Regions from separate parts of the Kosakonia beeri genome, predicted to be linked through region 3. Evidence: riboswitches for the same ligand, from Rfam matches in the RefSeq annotation. Region 3 holds a riboswitch; each other region holds the start of a gene.
The links. Region 3 has a riboswitch for thiamine pyrophosphate ahead of thiM (hydroxyethylthiazole kinase). Riboswitches for the same ligand answer to the same signal wherever they lie in the genome.

Region 1: it holds a riboswitch for thiamine pyrophosphate, as region 3 does, so the genes downstream of both, thiB (thiamine ABC transporter substrate binding subunit) here and thiM (hydroxyethylthiazole kinase) in region 3, are expected to answer to the same signal.
Region 2: it holds a riboswitch for thiamine pyrophosphate, as region 3 does, so the genes downstream of both, thiC (phosphomethylpyrimidine synthase ThiC) here and thiM (hydroxyethylthiazole kinase) in region 3, are expected to answer to the same signal.

What each region holds. Positions count from the first base shown of each region.
Region 1 covers NZ_CM135106.1:4,104,404-4,107,779, reverse strand. The annotation lists gene thiP (thiamine/thiamine pyrophosphate ABC transporter permease ThiP) at 1-614, opposite strand, end outside; gene thiB (thiamine ABC transporter substrate binding subunit) at 590-1,573, opposite strand; TPP riboswitch at 1,604-1,704, opposite strand; gene sgrR (HTH-type transcriptional regulator SgrR) at 1,741-3,376, opposite strand, start outside.
Region 2 covers NZ_CM135106.1:4,630,738-4,634,113, reverse strand. The annotation lists gene thiC (phosphomethylpyrimidine synthase ThiC) at 1-1,502, opposite strand, end outside; TPP riboswitch at 1,587-1,740, opposite strand; gene rsd (sigma D regulator) at 1,795-2,298, opposite strand; gene nudC (NAD(+) diphosphatase) at 2,390-3,163, shown strand; gene hemE (uroporphyrinogen decarboxylase) at 3,203-3,376, shown strand, end outside.
Region 3 covers NZ_CM135106.1:1,700,633-1,704,008, reverse strand. The annotation lists gene fbaB (class I fructose-bisphosphate aldolase) at 1-164, opposite strand, end outside; gene thiD (bifunctional hydroxymethylpyrimidine kinase/phosphomethylpyrimidine kinase) at 316-1,116, opposite strand; gene thiM (hydroxyethylthiazole kinase) at 1,113-1,895, opposite strand; TPP riboswitch at 1,930-2,025, opposite strand; gene ACUY4S_RS08160 (zinc-binding alcohol dehydrogenase family protein) at 2,334-3,347, shown strand.

The DNA.
Region 1 (3,376 bases), 2.4 Mb from region 3:
ATAAAAATCAGCGCCGCGACAGGGAGGAGCTGGCGACGTAGCCACGGCCACTCAACAAAGCGAAAGAATGACCAGCCGTTCATGCCCAGCTGCGCTGCCAGCTGGCGCTGCTCGCCGGGGATCAGCTCCAGCGATTGCAAAAATAAACGCGACGCCATTGGCAGGTTAAAAAAGACATGGGCCAGCAAAATACCCTGTAATCCATAGGGCGAAAATGTCCACTCGTGTCCTGAGAGTTGCCAGAGGCTGGCCAGCCACCCCTGGCGCCCATAAACACTAAGAATGCCAAATACTGCGACCAGCACCGGCAGGATAAGCGTCATTGCGCACAGGCGTAACAGTGCGAGACGGCCAGGGAAGCGGCGTCTGTAGAGGGCGCGGGCAAGAAAAATGGCCGGAACCACGGAGAGCAGGGCGGAGAGAAATGCCTGCCAGAAAGAGAACCGCACCACGTGCCACAAGTAGCTGTCCTGCCAGAACGCCGACAACGCGGTGGTGGGGGCGTTTTGCCATAGTGCCAGGAAAGCGGCCAGCGCCACCGCCACCATCACAATGGCGGCGGTGAGGCCAGGTATCAGCCAGCCGGCAATCAGCGGCTGACGGCGCGTTGCCATGCGCTAATCCAGCCCGCGCGCTGTGCGGCAACATCTTGCGGGCTATATTCGAGTGACGTCTGCGGTTTTGTCAGCGTCTCAAAACCGGCAGGCAGAGTGACATCGCTGACAGGGTACATCCAGTTGCCAGTCGGGATAGCATTCTGGAAAGCGGGGGAAACCATAAATTTCAGGAACTTCTCCGCAAGTTCCGGCTGTTTACTGGCGGCAGTGCGGGCGGCCACTTCCACTTGCAAATAGTGCCCTTCGCTGAAATTGGCCGCCGCGTAGTGATCTTTTTTCTCTTCGATCAGATGGTAAGCCGGTGAGGTGGTGTAGCTTAGCACCAGATCGCTCTCGCCTTTCAGGAACAGCCCATAAGCTTCGCTCCAGCCTTTGGTGACGGTCACCGTTTTTGCTGCCAGTTTTTGCCAGGCTTCCGGGGCTTTGTCGCCATAGACTTTTTGCATCCACAGCAGCAGACCCAGGCCTGGCGTACTGGTGCGCGGATCTTCATAGATGACACGCCATTTTTGGTCGCTCTCTACCAGTTCTTTCAGGCTTTTCGGCGGGTTTTTCAGCTTGTTTTTATCGTAGACAAAGGCGAACCAGCCATAGTCGAACGGAACGAACGTCTCGTTTTTCCAGCCGCCGGGAATGCTGACGGCATCGGTGGGGACGCCGCTTTTGGCGAACAGGTTAGTCTGCGTTGCGGCTTCAAGCAGGTTGTTATCCAGTCCCAGTACCACGTCTGCTTTACTTTTTTTCCCTTCCATACGCAGACGATTAAGCAGTGAGACGCCATCTTCCAGCGCGACGAATTTCAGTTCGCAGTCACAGTCGGCTTCAAAGGCTTTTTTCACCGCAGGGCCCGGGCCCCAGTCGGCGGAAAACGAGTCGTAGGTGTAAACGGTCAATACAGGTTTGGCAAAAGCAGGCGCTGCAATCAGCAGCAGGAATGGCAGACATTTTTTTAACACTTTGCACCTCAATATGGGTGGCAAAGGATTTTGAGTCATAGCCTCAAATCCCTTCGCCGGCGTTATCCGGATCAGGTTCGACGGGTATTTTCTCAGCACACGCTCTTTGCGCAGCACCCCGTTGAGAACGCCGCTATTGTAATGATTTGGTAAACAATGGGAAAGCGTTATGGGTCCGGTGGCGCGAACCAGGCAGATTTAAAGTCAAACCAGCCCAGTGTGTTCATACGCAGCCCGCGCATGGAACGTTGCCCCTGAATCATCAGCCAGTGGTGAATAAGCGGCACCATCGCTTTGCTGGCAAGCAACTCTTGCGACCAGAGGGCGAGGTTCATGTCGCCGGTACGCCATTGTGCGGCATCGGCTTGCCAGTCGCGCATAATACAGTGCTGCAGCAGGGGGACTTCATACAGGTTGGCGAACACGGAAAAATCCAGCGGTAACGTAAAGTTGGCGCTGTTAAGCCAGATATCGCTCACGGCTTCACCCCGATACCACTCCTCGTACTCCACTTCCTGTACGATCAGTTTTACCCCATGTTCTGCTAATAAGGTGCTCATGGTGCGGGAGAGTGCTTCGTGCTCGTTATGTTCACGGTAGAACGTGAGCGTCAGGGTTTCCAGACCGGCAGGTTTTTCGCCGCTGCCGGGGCGGGCATGGTGCCAGCGTGGCAGCAGACCATACGCCGGGAACCAGTAGCGCTGATATTGCTCATTGGCATGCCAGAGCAGGTTAGTGGGTGAGAGCACCTGGCTGACCCATTCTCTGACCGCCGGGTTAGCGCCACGGCTGGAGCGGGCGTCGAACAGCAGATAATAGCATCCCTCTTCGAGACGGCTCTCAACGGCTTTTTCGCCGTCGGTTGGCCCTTCGAGCGTCAGGCCGCTGGTCGGTTCATCGGCGAGATCCGGCAACACCCACACGTTAACTTCGTCGATCAGAGCGCGAAAACCGAAGTAATCATCAAAGGCATGGATTTTAAGCTGATTATGGGTATTGCGGGTGACCGCATAGGGGCCGGTGCCAATCGGCTGGCTGGCAAAGTTGGCCATCGTATTCCACTCGCGAGGCAAAATCATTGCCGGAATGTAACCCATCAACCATGGCAGCCAGCGATCCGGTTGTGTCAGGTGAATATCCAGCGTCCATGGGGTTGGCGAGAGGATCTCGCTGATATGCGAATAAAGCGGTAACGCCGTTGCACGTTGCAGGGAAGCGATAACATCGCTCATTTCCAGTTCGCGGCCATGATGGAAATGAATGCCAGGGCGTAAATAAAAACGCCAGTGTAACGGGGAAATCGCCTTCCAGTGGTGGGCAATATCCGCTTCCAATTCCCCATTTTCCTCATTTATTCGCGTTAGCGCGCTAAAAATTTGCCGTGCCATATGGTTTTCGGAACGCCGGAGCGCGGTGCCTGGTAGCAGGTTACGCAGCGGGCGATAATAGAGCACGCGCAGGATATGCCGACCGCTGCGAAAGCTTCTGCCCAAATGCGAAACCAGCATTTGTCGCACAGCGCTTTTGTCACCGACCAGTTGAACCAGTTGATCGATACGATCCTGCTCCAGCAGATCTTCAGCGCGCTGCTGCTGGAGCGCAAGCCCGGTATAAAGGAAGGTCAGGCGCGAGCGTTTCCCGCGCCCAGCTTCAGCGTCCCATGTTAGCCAGCCGCGTTGCTGCATGGTGTTCAGGAGCGTGCGCATATGGCGGCGCGAGCAACTGAGCAACTCTGCCAGCTCATTGAGCGTGGTTTCCTGGGATTTGCCATCGCAGCATTGCCACAGACGGATGAACTGTTGT
Region 2 (3,376 bases), 2.0 Mb from region 3:
AGGTGCTCTTTTGGCGTGACGTAACAGAGCATGGCGCAGCCAAACCAGCCAATCATGGCGGCGCCAATGCCAGAAGTGAAGTGGTCGTAACCTGGGGCTATATCGGTGGTCAATGGCCCCAGCGTGTAGAACGGTGCTTCGTGGCAGTGTTCCAGCTCTTCGGTCATGTTGCGGCGGATCATCTGCATCGGAACATGGCCCGGGCCTTCAATCATCACCTGTACGTCATACTCCCAGGCGATTTTGGTCAACTCACCCAGCGTATGCAGTTCGGCAAACTGGGCTTCATCGTTAGCATCCTGAATCGAGCCGGGGCGCAGCCCGTCGCCGAGTGACAGCGAGACGTCATAGGCGGCGCAGATTTCGCAAATCTCGCGGAAGTGGGTATAGAGAAAATTCTCCTGATGGTGGGAGAGGCACCACTTGGCCATAATCGATCCGCCGCGTGAAACAATGCCAGTCAGGCGTTGCGCGGTCATCGGCACATAACGTAACAGGACGCCTGCGTGGATCGTGAAATAGTCCACTCCTTGTTCAGCCTGTTCGAGCAGCGTATCGCGGAAGGCCGGCCAGGTCAGATCTTCGGCGATCCCATTGACCTTTTCCAGCGCCTGATAGATCGGTACGGTACCGATTGGCACCGGGCTGTTGCGCAGGATCCATTCGCGGGTTTCATGGATATAGCGGCCAGTGGACAGATCCATCACCGTGTCTGCGCCCCAGCGGGTCGACCACACCAGTTTTTCCACCTCTTCTTCGATGGATGAAGTAACGGCTGAATTACCGATATTGGCATTCACTTTTACCAGGAAGTTGCGCCCGATGATCATCGGTTCCGATTCCGGGTGGTTGATGTTGGCAGGAATAATCGCGCGGCCTGCGGCAACTTCGTCGCGCACAAATTCCGCCGTGATATTGTCTGGCAGGCGGGCACCAAAACCTTCACCAGGATGCTGCCTGCGCAGCACTTCACTGCGAATGCGTTCGCGCCCCATATTTTCGCGGATGGCAATAAATTCCATCTCCGGGGTAACGATCCCCTGGCGCGCATAGTGCAACTGAGTCACACACTGGCCTTTTTTGGCGCGGCGTGGGGTCAGTAGCCCGCTGAAGCGCAGCTCATCAAGCCCTTCATCTGCCAGACGTGCGTTGGTATAGGCCGAACTGCGTGCGTCGAGCGTTTCGCTGTCATCACGCGCGGCTATCCACGGTGCGCGTAGCTTCGCCAGGCCTTGCTGCACATCGATGGCGATCGCCGGATCACCATACGGGCCGGAAGTGTCGTAAACCGGTACCGCTTCGTTCTCTTCAAACTGTGGTTGTTCTTTCGTGCCGCCAGTCAGCGTTGGGCTGAGCTGGATTTCGCGCATCGGCACGCGAATATCCGGCTGGGAACCGGTGATATAAATGCGTTGCGAGTTGGGGAACGCGGTGCCTTCCAGCGTGTCGATAAAGTGTTGCGCCTGGGCGCGTTGTTCACGGCGTGTAAGTTTTGCAGACATAGCTCATTCCAGACAGTAAGGAGATGGCTTGTCAGACGACGGATGGAGTAATGGCAGCAAACCGCCCGTAAGGGTGGCTGATGTGAATGGATTACTCTTGTTCCCTTCGCAGGTTTTAACCTGATCAGGTTCCGCGGATCCCGAATTAACGGTCTCAGCCTTTTCCACTTCATCTTTCGCGCCGCTTCGCGGCATGGCGAATCATGTTGTGGAGAGATAGGCACTCCGACAAGAAAAACCCCGTCCTCAGACGGGGAACTGCTTTTTAAACTACGCGTTACTTTTTAAGAATTCAAGCCGGACGCGCCATGCCGCTTTCGTCATTGGCGCTCTCATTGAGGTCGTAATCAAAGGCCAGCTCAATCAGTTTGTCTTCCAGCGTAAAGCGAGCGGCAAGCGCCTCGCCGATGCCAGAAAGCGCTTGCTGGAATTCAAGGCAGTTGTCGTCGTCGATGGCATTTTCGAGGCTGGAATCATAATAATCCATGATTTCGACGGTGTTCGCTTCAAGCAAAGGGTAAAGTTGGGTAGCGACTAAAAGTGGGCTATTCCCTTCCATTTCGCTAATGACGCGTTCATAAATACTGAAGTGGCCTGCGGAGAGATACTCCACCAGATTGTGACAAAAATCGTCCAGCGCTTTTTCGTTCAGCTGCATGTACGATCCTTTGCCAGGCTTAATGCCAACCAGATTGTAGTAAGAGACGAGAAGTTGCTTACGTACAAGTAGCCAATGGTCGACAAGTGTGTTACTTCCTCCAACGCGCTCTGTCAGGCTTTCTAACTGGTTTAGCATAATTGACTCCGCAATATGTCAGTGAAAAAGTGCTCATCCGAATGTAATAATAATGTTAACAAAATGCCAGTGAAGCTAAGGTAGTACTCGAATGGTTCGTGTTATTGAAGCATGTGATCATGGCTGGTGGATCGTGAGCCATGAACAAAAATTATGGTTGCCCGGTGGAGAATTACCACATGGGCAGGCAGGAAATTTCGATCTTGTGGGGCAGCGCGCTCTGCAGATTGGTGAATGGCAAGGCGAAACGGTATGGATGATCCGCCAGAATCGACGTCAGGATATGGGCTCTGTACGTCAGGTGATCGATCAGGATGCCGGGTTGTTCCAGCTGGCCGGGCGTGGTGTGCAACTGGCGGAGTTCTACCGTTCTCATCAGTTCTGCGGTTACTGCGGGCACACTATGCACCCGAGCAAAACAGAGTGGGCCATGCTCTGCGATCACTGCCGCGAACGTTATTATCCGCAGATCGCGCCGTGCATTATTGTTGCCATTCGACGTGATGACACCCTTCTGTTGGCGCAGCATACGCGCCATCGTAACGGGATCTACACCGTACTTGCCGGGTTTGTTGAGGTGGGGGAAACCCTGGAGCAGGCCGTTGCGCGGGAAGTGATGGAGGAGAGCGGCATCAAAGTGAAAAACCTGCGCTACGTAACCTCCCAGCCATGGCCGTTCCCACAATCGCTGATGACCGCGTTTATGGCGGAATATGACAGCGGCGAAATCAATATTGACCCAAAAGAGCTGTTGGATGCGGGCTGGTATCGCTACGACAGTCTTCCTTTGTTGCCACCGCCGGGTACCGTTGCACGCCGACTGATCGAAGACACGGTGGCGATGTGTCGGGCAGAGTACGAGTAAGGTGTATATACTGGCGGCCTGACGCTTAAGGAACTGACAATGACCGAACTGAAAAACGATCGTTACCTGCGCGCGCTTCAGCGCCAGCCAGTAGACATGACGCCGGTATGGATGATGCGCCAGGCGGGCCGCTATTTGCCGGAATATAAAGCGACGCGCGTGCAAGCCGGCGACTTTATGTCGCTGTGCAAAAATGCTGAGCTGGCGTGTGAA
Region 3 (3,376 bases):
GTCTGCATATTACGCAGCACCGCAGGCGGGCGATTGTTATCCACCATCACGCGATCGACGTAATCCTCCCCCGGCAGATAGAGCTGATCAGCGGGGATGGTAATACAACGGTGTTGCAGAAGGCTGTCGGCGTCTTTGCCAAGTAACTGCACAATATCAGTCATAGCTATGCTCCCGTAAGCTTCGCACAGGGCGAAATGGATTGTCCTTACCCATCTGACGATGGGCAGCAATAATCCTGGTCTTCCTGTGCGCGATTTTCCACCGCGAGCGCACTTTTTCAGCATAATCTGCTGGCACGTTTCGTATGCCGGTTTACCACCACTGATGGAAGTGGTGCACCGGCCCAATGCCATGGCCGACGTCCAGCGAGTCCGCCTGTAACAGCGCCGCTGTTAGCCACCCTTTCGCCTCGGCGACAGTGGCCGCCCAGTTGGCATGACGCGGGCGTAACGCCGCCAGTGCAGCCGAGAGCGTGCATCCTGTGCCGTGGGTATTTTTCGTCATCACGCGCGGGGTGGTAAAACGCTGCGCGCCATCACGGGTGAATAACCAGTCCGGGCTTTCGGCGTCGTTAAGGTGGCCCCCTTTCATCAACACCGCTTCACAGCCCAACGCCAATAACGCTTCGCCCTGCGCATGCATCTCCTGTTCGCTACCTGCAAGCGGCGCCTCCAACAGCGCTGCCGCCTCCGGCAAATTAGGCGTAATAAGCGAAACTTGCGGCAGTAAATGCTGCCGCAGCGCCGACACCGCCGATGGCGACAACAGCGGATCGCCGCTCTTGGCAAGCATCACCGTATCCAGCACAACATGACGCACTTGATAGTGCCGCAGCCGCTCTGCCACCGCTTCGACGATGTCCGTCTCTGCCAGCATGCCGATTTTAGTGCTATCAATGCGCACATCGCTCAGCACGGCGTCGAGTTGCGCTGCCACAAAATCCGGTTCGATACGATAAACCGATTGCACGCCACGGGTGTTTTGCGCCACCAGCGCGGTGATCACCGAGCAGCCATACGCCCCCAGTGCAGAAAAGGTTTTTAAATCAGCCTGAATTCCCGCGCCACCGCTGGGATCGGTGCCAGCGATAGTCAGTGCGTTAATACGTTTCATGCATCTGCCCCTGCTGAATGCAGCGCATCAAGGAAGGCCGCCACAAAACTGCCGGGTCCTTCGCTGCGGGCCACCGCCTGGCTCCCGGCTTGCGACATCAACGCGCAGGCCGCGGCGACATTCGCCAGCCGATCGCCAGCAAGCGCGCAGCTGGCCGCCACAACAGCCGACAATGCGCAGCCAGTGCCCACTACTCGCGTCATGATCGCATCGCCACCGGTGACCATCAGGGTGCGTTGCCCGTCAGTGATGTAATCCACTTCGCCACTCACCGCAACGACAGCGCCCGTCTGCCTTGCCAGTGTTTGCGCTGCGGGTAACGCTGCGCTGGCGGTGTCCGTGGTATCGACGCCGCGCCCGCCGCTGCTCATTCCGGCAAGGGCAAGAATTTCCGAGGCATTCCCGCGGATCGCCGCAGGGTGCAAAGTAAGGAGTTGTGCGCAGAAAGAGGTTCGGTAAGTAAGCGCGCCGACGGCAACAGGATCTAACGTCCACGGCGTATCTGCTGCCTGCGCGCTGTCGATGGCCGCGCGCATTGCTTCGGCACGATCACGAGTAAGGGTACCGACGTTAATCAACAACGCATCGGCAATGGCTGCAAACTGCTGTGCCTCTTCGGGTTCAATCACCATCGCGGGCGACGCGCCCAAAGCCAGCAGCACATTGGCTGTAAAAGTCTGAACCACGTCATTGGTCATACAGTGCACTAGGGGAGAACGGCGGCGGAATTGCTGTAACACATGCGCGGTCTGCGCACGATCAAGCAGGTCAGGTTGCATAAATTCGCTCCTGCCCGGCGTGAAGAAGGGATGCCGGGCAGGCATCTGACTTCCCTACGCTGGCATTATCCAGATCAGGTGGTACGGGTATTTCTCAGCCTTCATACGAAGGGCACCCCGAGTCAAAGGGACAGTGCGTCCCGGTCAGCAGAGTAAGGGAATGTGCAGGCGAATACAAGGGAGCCCAAAAAGAGGCGATGGCAGATAATCTGGCGTTGATAAATATCCGCTGATGGCCCCCTGTCGCTCAAGGATCGAGCGCAGTGGCGAAGCAATGGATGTTCGGTGGCCTGCCATTCCCGGCTACGGCTGCGCTACAGGCTGTGGCGATTTTCACTGCTTAAGGATAAGTGCTGCTCCTTTTTACGGGTTTTTCATCATGACGGCGTTGTCTACCCTTACCGGCACTGAGATAAATAACGCATTAACGGAGTATTTATGAAAGCAATCGCCATTACCCACGCTGCCCCAAACGGTAACAACCTGGCCTTCCTGAACGATATCCAACTGCCGCAGCCGCAGGCCAGCGGCCATGACCTGCTGGTAGAAGTGAAAGCCATCTCGGTTAACCCGGTCGATACTAAAGTGCGCGCCGGTTTCAATGCCGAAACGCCTCGCGTGCTGGGCTGGGACGCCGTCGGCGTGGTGAAAGAGGTGGGAGAAGCTGTCACGCTTTTTCGACCGGGCGATGAAGTGTGGTATGCCGGGGCATTAACGCGGCCAGGCAGTAACAGCGAATTTCAACTAGTGGATGAGCGGATTACAGCGCTGAAACCCAAAACGCTGGATAACGCCTCTGCCGCGGCCCTGCCGTTAACCGCTATCACCGCCTGGGAGATGTTGTTTGACCGGCTTGGCATTCGCGAAAACGGCAACGAAGGGGATGTACTGCTGATCGTTGGCGCGGCAGGCGGCGTCGGCTCAATCATTACCCAACTGGCGCGCAAATTGACGCGCATGACGGTGATTGGAACCGCTTCACGCCCCGCCAGCCAGCAATGGGTTCTGGAGCGCGGTGCTCATCATGTGATTGATCACAGCAAGCCACTGACCGAAGAGCTGGCACGGATTGGCATAAAAGAGGTGACGCATGTCGCCAGCCTTACCAACACGCAGGACCATTATCAGCAATTGATTAATGCCCTGAAACCGCAAGGCAAGCTGGCGCTCATTGATGATCCCGACAGTCTTGATGCACTGCCGCTGAAGGCAAAAAGTGTGTCCCTGCACTGGGAGTTTATGTTTACCCGGTCGATGTTTACCACGGACGATATGATTGCCCAGCACCGATTACTGACACGCGTCGCCGCGTTGATTGACGAAGGTGTATTACAAACGACGCTCGGGGAACACTTTGGTGCCATCAATGCGACTAATCTGCGTAAAGCCCATGCCCTGCTCGAAAGCCAGCGTGCAGTCGGTAAAATCGTGCTGGAAGGCTTTACGGACTGACGGGATGCCAGGATTATTCCCAAAGGTTA